DNA from 4 places in the Kitasatospora sp. NPDC097605 genome. Region 3 is predicted to be linked to each of the others. Evidence: riboswitches for the same ligand, from Rfam matches in the RefSeq annotation. Region 3 holds a riboswitch; each other region holds the start of a gene.

Evidence for each region. A riboswitch is a leader RNA that binds a small molecule or an ion and turns the genes downstream of it on or off. The one in region 3 is predicted to bind cobalamin.
Region 1: linked by a shared signal. The riboswitch ahead of ABTX81_RS25855 (ribonucleoside-diphosphate reductase subunit alpha) and the one ahead of ABTX81_RS38020 (GHMP family kinase ATP-binding protein) in region 3 are both predicted to bind cobalamin.
Region 2: linked by a shared signal. The riboswitch ahead of ABTX81_RS25710 (FecCD family ABC transporter permease) and the one ahead of ABTX81_RS38020 (GHMP family kinase ATP-binding protein) in region 3 are both predicted to bind cobalamin.
Region 4: linked by a shared signal. The riboswitch ahead of nicT (Nickel transporter NicT) and the one ahead of ABTX81_RS38020 (GHMP family kinase ATP-binding protein) in region 3 are both predicted to bind cobalamin.

Annotation. Positions count from the first base shown of each region.
Region 1 covers NZ_JBEOSF010000025.1:64,601-67,800, forward strand. The annotation lists gene ABTX81_RS25850 (hypothetical protein) at 1-915, opposite strand, end outside; cobalamin riboswitch at 1,086-1,213, shown strand; gene ABTX81_RS25855 (ribonucleoside-diphosphate reductase subunit alpha) at 1,398-3,200, shown strand, end outside.
Region 2 covers NZ_JBEOSF010000025.1:31,968-35,167, reverse strand. The annotation lists gene ABTX81_RS25715 (ABC transporter ATP-binding protein) at 1-441, opposite strand, end outside; gene ABTX81_RS25710 (FecCD family ABC transporter permease) at 480-1,568, opposite strand; cobalamin riboswitch at 1,665-1,802, opposite strand; gene sodN (superoxide dismutase, Ni) at 1,894-2,289, opposite strand; gene sodX (nickel-type superoxide dismutase maturation protease) at 2,487-2,945, shown strand; gene ABTX81_RS25695 (CGNR zinc finger domain-containing protein) at 2,950-3,200, opposite strand, start outside.
Region 3 covers NZ_JBEOSF010000060.1:36,636-39,835, forward strand. The annotation lists gene ABTX81_RS38010 (ATP-grasp domain-containing protein) at 1-23, opposite strand, end outside; gene ABTX81_RS38015 (cysteine synthase family protein) at 20-1,042, opposite strand; gene ABTX81_RS38020 (GHMP family kinase ATP-binding protein) at 1,039-1,938, opposite strand; cobalamin riboswitch at 2,142-2,380, opposite strand; gene ABTX81_RS38025 (ferric reductase-like transmembrane domain-containing protein) at 2,602-3,200, shown strand, end outside.
Region 4 covers NZ_JBEOSF010000064.1:8,630-11,829, forward strand. The annotation lists gene ABTX81_RS38495 (Fpg/Nei family DNA glycosylase) at 28-864, shown strand; cobalamin riboswitch at 1,052-1,258, shown strand; gene nicT (Nickel transporter NicT) at 1,289-2,389, shown strand; gene ABTX81_RS38505 (M24 family metallopeptidase) at 2,470-3,200, shown strand, end outside.

The DNA of each region.
Region 1 (3,200 bases), on a different contig from region 3:
GCCGGACAGACCCTGGATCAGGCCCGCGTGACGGCCGATCGCCCGGTCCGCGCCCGCCTTGTTGTCGAAGACCGCGACGCCGACCGTGACGGCGCTCTCGCCGTTGACGTACGTCGCGCGGACCAGCGAACGGCAGGTGTCGTCGCCGAGCGCGAGGCCGAGCCCGCCGGTGGTCGCCTTGGAGCAGGGAGCGGTCGAACCGGTCACCTGACGGGTCCACACCTTGCCGTCGACGGTCCGGGTCTGATCCGGGAACAGCGTCGCCGCGTCGACCGGCAGCTTGTCGGTGGCGGCGTCGGAGATGACCGCCAGCGCCTGCTCGGTGGGCGTGGCCGTGACGGACGGGCTGCCGGCCGTGGACGTGCCCGCGTTCGGCTTCGGGTCGTCGCCCTTGTCCCGGCCGTTGATCCACACCCCGGCCCCGACGACGCCACCGACCAGGACGGCGGCCGCGACCACCGCGCCGATCCACAGCCGCTTGCGGCGGCGCGAATCGGTGGCGTGGCGGTCCGCCATCGCGTTCCAGTCCGGCTCGTTCGGGGACGGCTGCGGCGTCAGCGGCGGCGGCTGGGCGCCCTGCTGGGGCCATTGGGCGAACGGGGCCGGCGGCTGCGGCGGCCCGGGCTGCGGCGGCACCGGCTGCGGCGGCCCGGGCTGGGGTCCGCCCTGCGGCCCCGGCTGCGGGTACGGCACCGCGCCGGACGGCAGGTGCGGCGCCACCGGCGGCTGGGCCTGCGGCGGCACCCCCGCCCCCGGCTGGACGTACGGCGTCGCAGGCGGCCCGAAACCGCCGGGCGGCGGCACCGGCGGCTGCCCCGGCTGCGGCGCCTGACCCGGCGTGCCAGGCTGCTGACCCTGCTCCGGCGGCACGGCCCGACTGGCCCACTCCCCCGGAGCGCCCGTTCCCTCGCTCATGTGCCGAGATCGTAGGGCATGCACCGTACGAGGGACCGTTCCGGTGACCAATCCGTTTCAGAACAGGGGCCCGCCACGGCCACCCGCGGCCCCGCCCCGGTACCACCGGTCATCGGAGCAACACGCCACGCTGCACAACATGTGGTGTCGCATCGAGCAAGCACCACTAGATGTATGCTCACTCCTGCTGTCGACGCAGGGGAACCCGGTGCGAGTCCGGGACTGCCCCGCAGCGGTGTGCGGCCGCCTCCCCAGGTGCGCCACGAGTCCGAGTACCTGCCGACGGCGTGCCGACGCCTCCCCGCAGAGGCCATGGCACCAGCACCACCTTCCGGGCCTCGCGGGCGGGCCGGGGACGACACGCGCGCGACGCCTCAGGGCCCGCGCGGCGATCTCCCCTGCCCCGAACGGTCCGGTACCCCGAGCCACGCCGCCGACCGCCGCCAGGAGAGAGCGCCTTGACCACCGCTGCCTCAGCCACCCTGCCCGCCCAGGGTTCCAGCTCCGCCCCCGCCGACCCGACGGTCTCCGACCCCGGCGGTGCGCTCCTGCGCCTCCTCACCGACCGCAGCGCCGACCTCCCCCAGGTCGACCCCGGCCATGTCGCCGCCGCCGCGCTCCGCGGCCGCCACGCCGGCTCGGACTTCGCCGAGCTGCGCGGGCTGGCCGTCGACGCCGCCGCGTCGATGATCGCCGAGGACCCGCAGTACTCCAAGCTCGCGGCCCGGCTGCTCGCGCTGGAGATCGTGGACGAGGCGGCGAGCCAGGGCGTGGTCTCGTTCTCCACCTCGATCGCGGTCGGCCACGCCGAGGGCCTGATCGGCGACACCACCGCCGCCTTCGTCGCCAAGCACACCGCCGCCCTGGACGCCCTGGTCGACCCCCGGGGCGACGACCGCTTCGAGTACTTCGGCCTGCGCACCGTGCAGTCCCGGTACCTGCTGCGCCACCCGATCACCCGCAAGGTCGTCGAGACCCCGCAGTACTTCCTGCTCCGCGTCGCCTGTGGCCTGGCGGTCGGCGACACCGAGCAGTCGGTCGCCGAGGTCGCCGAGCTGTACCGCCTGATGAGCCGGCTGGAGTACCTGACCTCCTCGCCGACCCTCTTCAACTCCGGCACCCGCCACCCCCAGATGTCCAGCTGCTACCTGCTGGACTCCCCGCTGGACAACCTGGACTCGATCTACTCGCGCTACGCGCAGATCGCCCGGCTGTCCAAGCACGCCGGCGGCATCGGCCTGTCCTACTCCCGGATCCGCTCGCGCGGCTCGCTGATCCGCGGCACCAACGGCAAGTCCAACGGCATCGTGCCGTTCCTGCGCACCCTCGACTCCTCGGTCGCCGCCGTCAACCAGGGCGGCCGCCGCAAGGGCGCGGCCTGCGTCTACCTGGAGACCTGGCACGCGGACATCGAGGAGTTCCTCGAACTGCGCGACAACACCGGCGAGGAGGCGCGCCGCACCCACAACCTCAACCTGGCGCACTGGATCCCGGACGAGTTCATGCGCCGGGTCAACGCCAACGCCGACTGGTCGCTGTTCTCCCCCGCCGACGTCCCCGAGCTGGTCGACCTCTGGGGCGAGGAGTTCGACGAGGCCTACCGCAAGGCCGAGCTGGCCGGCAAGGCCGTGCGCACCATCCCCGCGCAGACCCTCTACGCCCGGATGATGCGGACCCTGGCGCAGACCGGCAACGGCTGGATGACCTTCAAGGACGCCTCCAACCGCGCCGCCAACCAGACCGCGCTGCCGGGCCGCACGGTGCACTCCTCCAACCTCTGCACCGAGATCCTGGAGGTCACCGACGACTCCGAGACCGCGGTCTGCAACCTCGGCTCGGTCAACCTCGGCGCCCACGTCGCCGCCGGCGCGTCGGCCGGCGACCTGCTGAACGCGATGGACTGGGAGCGCCTGGACGCCACCGTCCGCACCGCCGTCACCTTCCTCGACCGCGTGGTGGACATCAACTTCTACCCGACCCCCGAGGCCGGCGCGTCCAACTCCCGCTGGCGCCCGGTCGGCCTCGGCGTGATGGGCCTGCAGGACGTCTTCTTCCAGCTGCGGATCGACTTCGACTCCGCGGAGGCCAAGGCCCTCTCCACGCTCATCGCCGAGCGCATCATGCTCACCGCCTACGAGCGCTCCGCCGACCTGGCCGAGCAGCTGGGCCGCCACGAGGCCTACGGCGAGACCCGCGCCGCCCGCGGCGAGCTGCACATCGACCACTTCGGCTCGGCCACCCCCGAGTGGGCCGACCGCTGGACCGCGCTGCGCGAGCGGATCGCC
Region 2 (3,200 bases), on a different contig from region 3:
CCGCTGCTTCTCGCCGCCGGAGAGGCTCAGGAAGCCCCGGGCGGCCAGGTGCGCGGCGCCGACCCGGCGCAGGGCCCCGGCGCAGCGGTCCTCGTCACCGGCCGACGGGCCGGCCAGGGCGCCGCGCCGGTGCGGCAGCCGGCCCATGCCGACCACCTCGGCCACGGTGAAGTCGAACTCGGCGGAGTGCTCCTGGGGCAGCGCCGCCACCCGCCGGGCGGCCTCGCGCGGGGCGAGCGCGTGCAGGTCGTCGCCGCCCAGCAGGACGGCGCCGGCGGCCGGCCGCAGCGCCCGGTAGACGCAGCGCAGCAGGGTGGACTTGCCGCTGCCGTTCGGGCCGATCAGGCCGACCACCTGGCCGGCGGCGGCGGTCAGCGTGATGTCGTGGACCAGCCGGACGCCGGCCAGGTCGACCGAGACCCGGTCGACGGCGAGGTCCAGCGCGGGGACGGAGCCGGCGGGGGCGGCGGCGGGGGCGGTCACCGGCCACCGCCGAAGGAGTAGCCGCGACGGCGCATCAGCAGCAGGAAGCAGGGCACCCCGACGGCCGCGGTGACCACGCCGACCGGCAGTTCGGCGGGCGCCAGCAGGGTGCGGGAGACGATGTCCACCCAGACCAGCAGCAGCGCCCCGGCGAGCGGCGCGACCAGCAGCACCCGGCGGTGGCCGGCACCGACCAGCATCCGCACCAGGTGCGGCACCATCAGCCCGACGAAGCCGATCGCCCCGCTGACCGCGACCACGGTGCCGGTGACGGCCGCGGTGACCACGAACAGCTCGCGGCGCAGCCGGTCCGGGTCCACGCCGAGCGAGGCGGCCGTCTCGTCGCCCATGGCCAGCGCGTCCAGCCGCCCGGCGGCGCAGGCCAGGTACGCCAGACCGGCCAGTACGGTGACGGCGGCGATCGGCACCGAGCCCCAGGTGGCACCGCCGAGGCTGCCGAGCAGCCACATCATGGCGGAGCGGGCGGCCTCGCCGCGGGCGGCGGCGAAGACCATCAGCGCCGTCAGCGCGGAGAAGCCGTAGGACATCGCGGTGCCGGTGAGCACCAGCCGCAGCGGGGTGAGCCCGTGGGCGGTCCTGGCCGTCAGGTAGACCAGCACCATGGCGAGCAGGGCGGCGGCGAAGGCGGAGACCGAGATCGCCCAGACGCCGAGCGAGGCGAAGGCGCCCAGCATCAGCACCGCGTTGGCGCCGACCGAGGCGCCGGAGGAGATGCCGAGCACGAACGGGTCGGCGAGCGCGTTGCGGACCATCGCCTGGACGGCGACCCCGGTGGCGGCCAGTCCGGCGCCGACCACGGCGGCCAGCACGGCGCGCGGCAGCCGGATCTCCCAGACGATCGCGTAGGCGGCGGCCTCGTCGGCCTCCAGCCGACCGCCCGTCAGCCCGGCGCGCAGCAGTCGCAGGACCTGGCCCCAGCCGAGTCCGGAGGAGCCCACGGCGACGGCGCAGACCAGGGAGACGAGCAGCGCCGCGGCGAGGGCGGCGGCCAGCGGTACGGCGGGTGTTCGGCGCGGGCCCGGCGGGGCCGCGGCGGTGGCCGGTGCGGTCGCGGTGCTGCTCACTGGTGCGCGCCTTGCCTCGGGCCGCGGACGGCGCGGGGCGGCGCGCCCGGGCGCGGGTGTGCCGGGGCGCCATCCCCTCGCAGTCCACGGCGAGTTGTCGGGAGGTCGGCGTCCTCGGGCGATCGGGCTCACGGGCACGGGGCACCGTTTACCGTTGCGGGTCAGCGCCGGATTCGCACCGGCTTCCCCCTCTGGACGCCTTGGCAGCATAACAAGCGCACAGGCCAGGCAACCCTTACTGAGCCGACTGTGGTGACGGACACACGCGAGCGCCCCCGTCCGCGCGGGTGCGGACGGGGGCGCTCGACAGGGAAATGAGCGGGGATCAGCCCTGCTTGGTCTCCCAGAAGATCTTGTCGACCTCGGCGATGAGGTCGAGCAGCGCCTGGCCGGTGGCCGGGTCGGTGGACGCCTTGGCGGCCGAGGCGGCCTTCAGGGTGTCGTTGATGAGCTGGTGCAGCTGCGGGTACTTCTCGAAGTGCGGGGCCTTGAAGTAGTCGCTCCACAGCACCGAGATGTGGTGCTTGACGGCCTCGGCGCGCTGCTCCTTGATGATGACGGCGCGGGCGCGGAAGTGCGCGTCCTCGTTGGCCTGGTACTTCTCCTGGGTGGCCTTCACCGACTCGGCCTCGATGCGGGCCTGGGCCGGGTCGTAGACACCGCAGGGCAGGTCACAGTGGGCGTGGGCGGTGGCGCGCGGTGCAAACAGACGAGAGAGCATGGGGAGTCCTTCCTTGGATCGTCTTCCCGGGCCCGAGATTACCCTTCAGCCCCTGCGGTTTCTCGGTCGGGCGGCGGGCCTAGGGCAAAAGGCGGAGCAGGAACCGGTCGATTCCGGACATCGGCGCCGCGCGGCCCGTGCGGCAGACTGGTGTGCGACAGCGGGTCGCGGAGGGACGCGGGCCGGGAGGAGGAGTCGTGGCACGCAGCGCGGAACCGGAGGACGGCCCCCCGGCGGGCGGCGCGCCGTTCGGGCTGATCGACGTGGCGGGGGACTCGATGGTGCCGACCCTGCGGGACGGCGACCAGCTGCTGGTGCGGTACGGCGCGCGGATCCGGCCCGGCGCGGTGGTGGTCTTCCGCCACCCGTTCCAGCAGAACCTGCTGGTCGTCAAACGGGCCGACGGGCGGCGGCCCAAGGGCTGGTGGCTGCTCTCCGACAACCGGCCGGTGGACAGCGACAGCCGCAGCTACGGCGCGGTGCCGGACGAGCTGGTGCTCGGCCGGGTGCTGCTGCGGCTGCGCCCGCGCCCGGCCTGGCTGGCGCCGGGCCGCCGGCTGGAGCGGCTGCTGCTCTCCGGTCCGCTGGCCCGGGTGCCCGGACTGGCCCGCAGGCTCGGCGTCTGGGTCCGCCCGGAGGAGCTCGCGAACCCCTGACCGGTTACCGGTTCTCCGCGCCGCCGGCCGCCGCGGCCGCCTCCAGTCGCTTGCGGGCGCGGTAGGCGGCGACGTTGGCGCGGGTCGCGCAGCGGTCCGAGCAGTACCTGCGGGAGCGGTTGGTGGAGGTGTCCAGGTAGGCGTTGCGGCAGGGCGCGGCCTGGCAGATGCCGAGCCGGTCGGCGCCCAGCTCGGTCAGGTGGACGGCCAGGCCCATGCAGGCGACGGCGCTGAAGTGCGCGGTGGCGGTGGGGG
Region 3 (3,200 bases):
GATTCCAGGCAGACGATGCTCATGCCGCCCGCTCCCCGGGGTGCGGCGGGCACGCGGTGCGCCGCCAGGCCATGGTGGACCAGGGCATGGACATCTCCTCGGGGGCGGAGACCTCGACCGGTTTCAACGCGGCCGGGTCGGGGGCTTCGGCGTGCCGGGCGAAGACGCGCTCGACGTAGCGGTGGCCGGTGTCGGCACCGATCACCAGGTGCAGCCGGTCGGGGTGGCGGCGTGCCTCGTAGGTCGCGGCCAGGTAGCCGGCGCCGGTGGACAGCCCGGCGAAGACGGCGTGGTCGCGCAGCAGGGCGACGGTGCCCGCCATGGCGTGGGTGAAGTCCAGCCAGTGGATGCCGTCGTAGAGGTGGTGGCGGACGTTGTCGAAGACGATGGAGGAGCCGATCCCGGCGATGATCGCCTCCGGGTCGTGGTGCCGCTGGCTGCCGAAGGTGACGCTGCCGAAGGGCTGCACCCCGACCAGCCGCACCGACGGGTCGGAGGCGCGCAGCCGGGTCGCCACCCCGCCGGTCGAGGCGCCGGAGCCGACGCCGCCGACGACGGTCAGCGCCGCGCCGGGGAAGGCGGCCGTGATCCGGTCGGCGACCTCGTGGTAGCCGAGGTAGTGGACGTCGTCGTGGTACTGCCGCATCCAGTGCCAGTCCGGGTGTTCGGCGAGCAGCTCGCGTACCCGGCGCACCCGCAGCTCCTGGTCCAGTTTGAGGTCGCGGGACGGCACGACCTGCTCCACGGTGGCGCCGAGGATCTCCAACTGGGCGCGGGTGGTGGCGTCGACGGTGGTGGACGCGACGATGTGGCAGCGCATGCGGTGCCGGTGGCAGGCGAGCGCCAGCGCGTAGGCGTAGATGCCGCTGGAGCTGTCCACCAGGGTCTGCCCGGGGCGGACGGTGCCGCGCTCCAGCAGGTGGCGGACGGCGGCGAGCGCCGAGTAGATCTTCATCGACTCGAACCGGACCAGCACGAGGCCGTCGGTGAGCCGGACGAGATCGGGGACCTTCAGGGCGTCGGCGATGTGGGGGTGGATCACCTGTAGCCTCCTTGGGCGAAGGAACACTGGTGGCCGAGCGAGTGGAAGAACGCGGACAGGTCCGACTTGAGCGCGGCGTCCGGGCGTCCGGGGAGCAGGTAGCCGACCAGGCAACCGGTGTGGGCGACGAAGATCCCGTCGGCACCGAACTCCTCGCGGTGGGCGAGCAGCGCGTCGAACGTCGCTTTGGGGAGAACCTGTTGGGAGAGCGCGGCGCTGGCCGTGGCCGTGCGCGCGACGGCGGCCTGGTCGCCCGCGGCGAATCCCTTCAGCAGGTCGGTCAGGCAGCGCCGGTACTCCTCGCCGTGCCGCCGGTAGTGCCCGAGCAGCAGGTCGGTGACGGCGGCGGTGTCCACCGTCCCGGGCTCGGTGATGTACGCGGTGTGGAAGCCGATGCCGGTGCCCAGCCGCCGCACCACCCGGTGCCGGCCACTCAGGTGCAGGGCGAACTCGTCGAGGAAGACGCTGTCGGCCCGTTCGATCTGGCGCAGCACGGCGAGCACCACCCCGGTGTCGTACGGCAGCGCGAAGATCCGGAACAGGCAGCGCAGCGTCGCCACGATGTCGGCGGTCGAACTCGCCATGCCCACCCCGACGGTGAGCTCGGAGTGCACGCACCAGCGGCCCGGCGGCAGGGTCAGCCCGAAGCGCTCCAGGAACAGCCGGGCGGCCGTCGCGGCCTTCGCCCCGAGCGGCAGCGGGTCCGACGTGTCCGTCCCCGGGGTGAAGTGCACCCAGGAGTGGCGGTCGACGGGGAACGACACCACCGCGATGTCGGGGCGGGGACCTGCGCGCAGCGGTCCCTGGTAGAGCTCGCCCAGGGTGCCGTGGCAGACACCGGAGAGCGTGCCGCCCGGCGGCGGGGCGGGCCGGGCCCCTCCGGTGGGGGTCACCATCGCGCCGCCCGGGCCGCCGGTGGGCGGGCCGGTCGGCGCCCGGTGCGGGCGGGCGGAACTCGCGCGGTCACGGGCACGTCCTCCTCCTCGTTCCGAGCCCCGCGTCATGACCCGGAGGAGGAGGGCACGGCGTGTCGTCGCACGCCGCGCAGCCGTCGTACCGCCGACCCAGTCCACGAGGTCACCGTGCACAGCCCGCACGTGGGGGTGCGGGCGCAGCGGCAGGTCTTCGGACTCGTGGGCCGGTACGCCGAAGGACCGGCGCACACCTACCGGCCGTCGCTTCCCGGGCCGGGGCGGAGCCCGGCCCAGTGCTGATGACGGCTTTCGTTCCCACTCACCGCTGCGGGACAGTCCCGGTTTCCCACCGGGTTCCCTCTTGCGTCGCGCCGCCGAAGTCCGGTCGGTCGGGAGGCGCGAACCGGCTGCGGTGATGAGCATACGGGGGCTCGCGCTCCGGTGGCAGGGCACGTGCGGGCGGTTGTCCGAATGCGATCGGTCCGCGGGCCGGAGCGTGGGGGCGCCGCGGCGGGAGGCCGCCGGTGCACGTGCCACTCTGGCCGGATACGGGCTCGGCATGCCGGAACCCCTCCGCCACACTTGTTCGACCCATCGCCCGCTGTACACCGTCAATCGGTGTCCCGCCGTTCCGGAAGGTCCACGATGCTGCCTGAGACGACGTCGGGGGACGACGCTCCGGACGCCCCGCCCGCCGCCGGGAGGCGGCCCGCCGAACGCATCGCCCCGCGCGCCGCCCCGCGCACCGACCTGCGCGCCGACCTGCGGGCCGCGCTGCCCGACGCGAGTGCGGCGGTCGGCGTCACCGCGGCGGTGTTCGTGCTGCTGTACGTCCGGATGGACGCGGGCACCTCGGCCACGGTGGCGGTCATGCCGTTCATGGACGACTCGCGCACGTACTGGATGTACCTGCTGAGCCAGGCGTTCGGCTGGTCGGGACTGCTGTGGGCCTGGGGGACGGTGGTGCTGGGGCTGCTGCTGTCCGGTCCGCGGCCCGTCCGACTGCCGGTCGCCCGGCAGACCCTGGAGCGCTGGCACCGCACGACGAGCCTGACAACGACGGCCCTGATGTTCGCGCACGCGCTGATGTTCGCGGCCGAACTCGTGCGCTACGAGGCCGGATCGGCGTGGGGCGACCGGCTCTGGTCGGGGTTCGCCGACAGCTTCGTGCCCGGCTGGTACGACTCCGGCACCGGCCGGACCGCCATCCCGCTCGGGCAGGGTGCGCTCTACCTGGCCGTGCC
Region 4 (3,200 bases), on a different contig from region 3:
AACGAACCACCGGGGGGAGCCGCGCCCGTGCCGGAAGGCCACATCATCCACCGCCTCGCCGCCGAGAACCACCGTGCCTTCGGCGGCCGGCCGGTCCGTGCCAGCAGCCCGCAGGGCCGCTTCGCGGACGGCGCCAAGCTGATCGACGGACGGGAGCTGGTCGCGGCCGAGGCCACCGGCAAGCACCTCTTCCTCGGCTTCGGCGAGGACGCCTGGGTACACGTCCACCTCGGCCTGTACGGCGGCTTCACCTTCGGCGAGATCGGCGACGGCCCGGTGCCCGCGCCGGTCGGCCTGGTCCGGCTGCGCCTGGAGAACGACGAGCACGTCGCGGACCTGCGCGGTCCCAACACCTGTGCGCTGATCACCGGCGCCGAGAAGGCCGCCGTCGCCGCCCGCCTCGGTCCGGACCCGCTGCGCGCCGACGCCGACCCGGACGGCGCCTGGCGGCGGATAACGGGCAGCCGTACGACGATCGCCGCCCTGCTGATGGACCAGAAGGTGCTGGCCGGGGTCGGCAACGTCTACCGCGCCGAGGTGCTGTTCCGGCACGGCATCGACCCGCAGCTGCCCGGCCGCGACCTGCGCCGCGCCGAGTGGGACGCGATCTGGGCCGACCTGGTCGCCCTGATGCGCGAGGGCGTCGGCGCCGGCCGCATCGACACCGTCCGCCCCGAGCACACCCCCGAGGCGATGAACCGCCCCCCGCGCGTCGACGACCACGGCGGCGAGGTCTACGTCTACCGCCGCGCCGGCCAGCCGTGCCTGGTCTGCGCCACCGACGTCCGCACCGAGGAACACGCCTCGCGCAACCTCTTCTGGTGCCCCACCTGCCAGCCCGCGCGAGCGACCGCCGCGCGGTAGACGGAGCGCGGGTCCGTACGCTTCGCAGGTGCGGGACCGGCAGAGCGCGACCCTGGCAAAGGGAAACCGACCGGGCGGATCCCTCGGTGGCGAAGGCGTTCGCCGATCGGAGCGCCTGCATGAAGCGTTCGCGCAGGCGGGGGAGTTGTGACGCTGGACACCGGGCGGGTGCGAGGCCTTGCACGGGTCCGTCCGGGGACCCTACGGTGTTCCCGCCGTGGTGCTCGGGAAGACCGGTGACGGACCCTCAGGGGTCCCAGTCCGGAGCGGCCCTCGCCACTGTGATCGGGGGAGAGTGTCCGTACCCATGACGCCACTGGGCGCCTCGCGCGCTTGGGAAGGCGGGTACGGAAGCCCCGTCAGCCAGGAGACCGGCCGCGGCATCTCACGAAGTCATTCCACGAGGTGCTGGAGCGTGATCCGCATGACCCTGCCCGAAACCGCCGCCCTGCCCGCCTTCCGCTGGCGCCGCGAGGACACCCTGCGCACCGCCGGGCTGATGGGCGTGATCCTCGCCATGCACGTGGTGGCGTTCGGCACGCTGATCTTCCTGGTCGCACCGGAGGAGTACGAGGTGGGCACCCAGGTCTTCGGAGTGGGCCTGGGCATCACCGCGTACACCCTCGGCATGCGGCACGCCTTCGACGCCGACCACATCGCGGTGATCGACAACACCACCCGCAAGCTGATGGCGGACGGCAAGCGCCCGGTCTCGGTGGGCTTCTGGTTCGCCCTCGGCCACTCCTCGATGGTGGTGATGATGGCCGCCCTCGTGGCGGGCGGCGCCCAGCTGGCCAACACCCTGATGGACGACGAGTCGACCACCCACCAGTGGCTGGGCATGGTCGGCACCTCGGCCTCCGGCGTCTTCCTCTACCTGATCGGCGCGCTCAACCTGGCCGCGCTGTTCGGCATCCTCAAGGTCTTCCGTTCGATGAGGGCCGGGAAGTTCGACGAGGCCGAGCTGGAGGCGCACCTGAACGCCCGCGGCCTGCTGGCGCGGGTGCTGAACCGCGCGACCCGCTCGATCACCCGCCCCGGCCAGATGTTCCCGGTCGGCATGGTGCTGGGCCTGGGCTTCGACACCGCGACCGAGGTCACCCTGATGGTGATGGCCGGCTCCGGCGCGGCCTCCGGCCTGCCCTGGTACGCGATCGTCTGCCTGCCGCTGCTGTTCGCGGCCGGGATGAGCCTGTTCGACACCCTGGACGGCACCTTCATGAACTTCGCCTACCAGTGGGCCTTCTCCAACCCGGTGCGCAAGGTCTACTACAACCTGACCATCACCGGCCTGTCCATCGCGGTCGCCTTCGTCATCGGCACCATCGAACTGGTCGGCGTCCTGCACGAGAAGCTCGACCTGACCGACCCGGTGACCGGCTGGATCGCGGACATCTCGCTGGACAACGTCGGCTACGCGATCGTCGGCCTGTTCGTGGTCGTCTGGGCCGCCGCCATCGCCTACTGGCGGCTGGCCGGGGTGGAGCGGAAGTGGGCCCCGAATCCCGCCGCGGGCGCGGAGTAGCGGCCGGGGCGGGCCGTCGCGGCGGCCCGGGTGGGGGCGTTCGGCGGGCGGATCGGTGGCCGGGTTCGTAGGCTCGACGCATGGCTGATGCGTACGCGGGCCGCCGGGAGCGGTTGCGGGAGCACTGCGGTGCGTCCGGGGCCGACGCGGCGCTGGTCACCCGGGCGGCGAACGTGCGGTACCTCACCGGGTGCCCGCCGTGCGGGGCGACGCTGCTGCTGACCCGGGACCGGGCGCTGCTCGCGCTGCCGGACGACCTGCCGCCGGACGACACCGGTGAGCACCTGATCGTTCCCGAGGTCACCCGGGTGCCGGTGGCGGCCGGGACGGACACCGCGCTGGCCGCGGCGGCCGCCGCGGCGCGGCTGGGGGTGGCCGGGCTCGCGGTGGAGGAGCACGACCTGACCGTCACCCGGCACCGGGCGGTGGCCGGGCTGGCGGAGGGGGTGCGGCTGACCGACGTCGGCCAGGCGGTCGAGCGGCTGCGGGTGGTCAAGGACGAGCACGAGATCGCCGACCTGCGGATCGCCGCCGAGATCGCCGACCAGGCGCTCGGCGAGCTGCTGGAGTCGATCCTGGTCGGGCGCACCGAACGGCACCTGGCGATGGAGCTGGAGCGCCGGATGATCGACCACGGCGCGGACCGGGCGGCCTTCCCGGTCTCGGTCGGCACCGGCAGCCATTCCGGCCAGCCGGCGCACCAGCCCACCGACCGGCGGGTGGAGGAGGGCGACTTCCTGACCGTGGTGCTCGGCGCGCAGTACCGCGGTTACGGGGTCTCCACCGCGCGGACCTTCGTGATCGGGGCGGC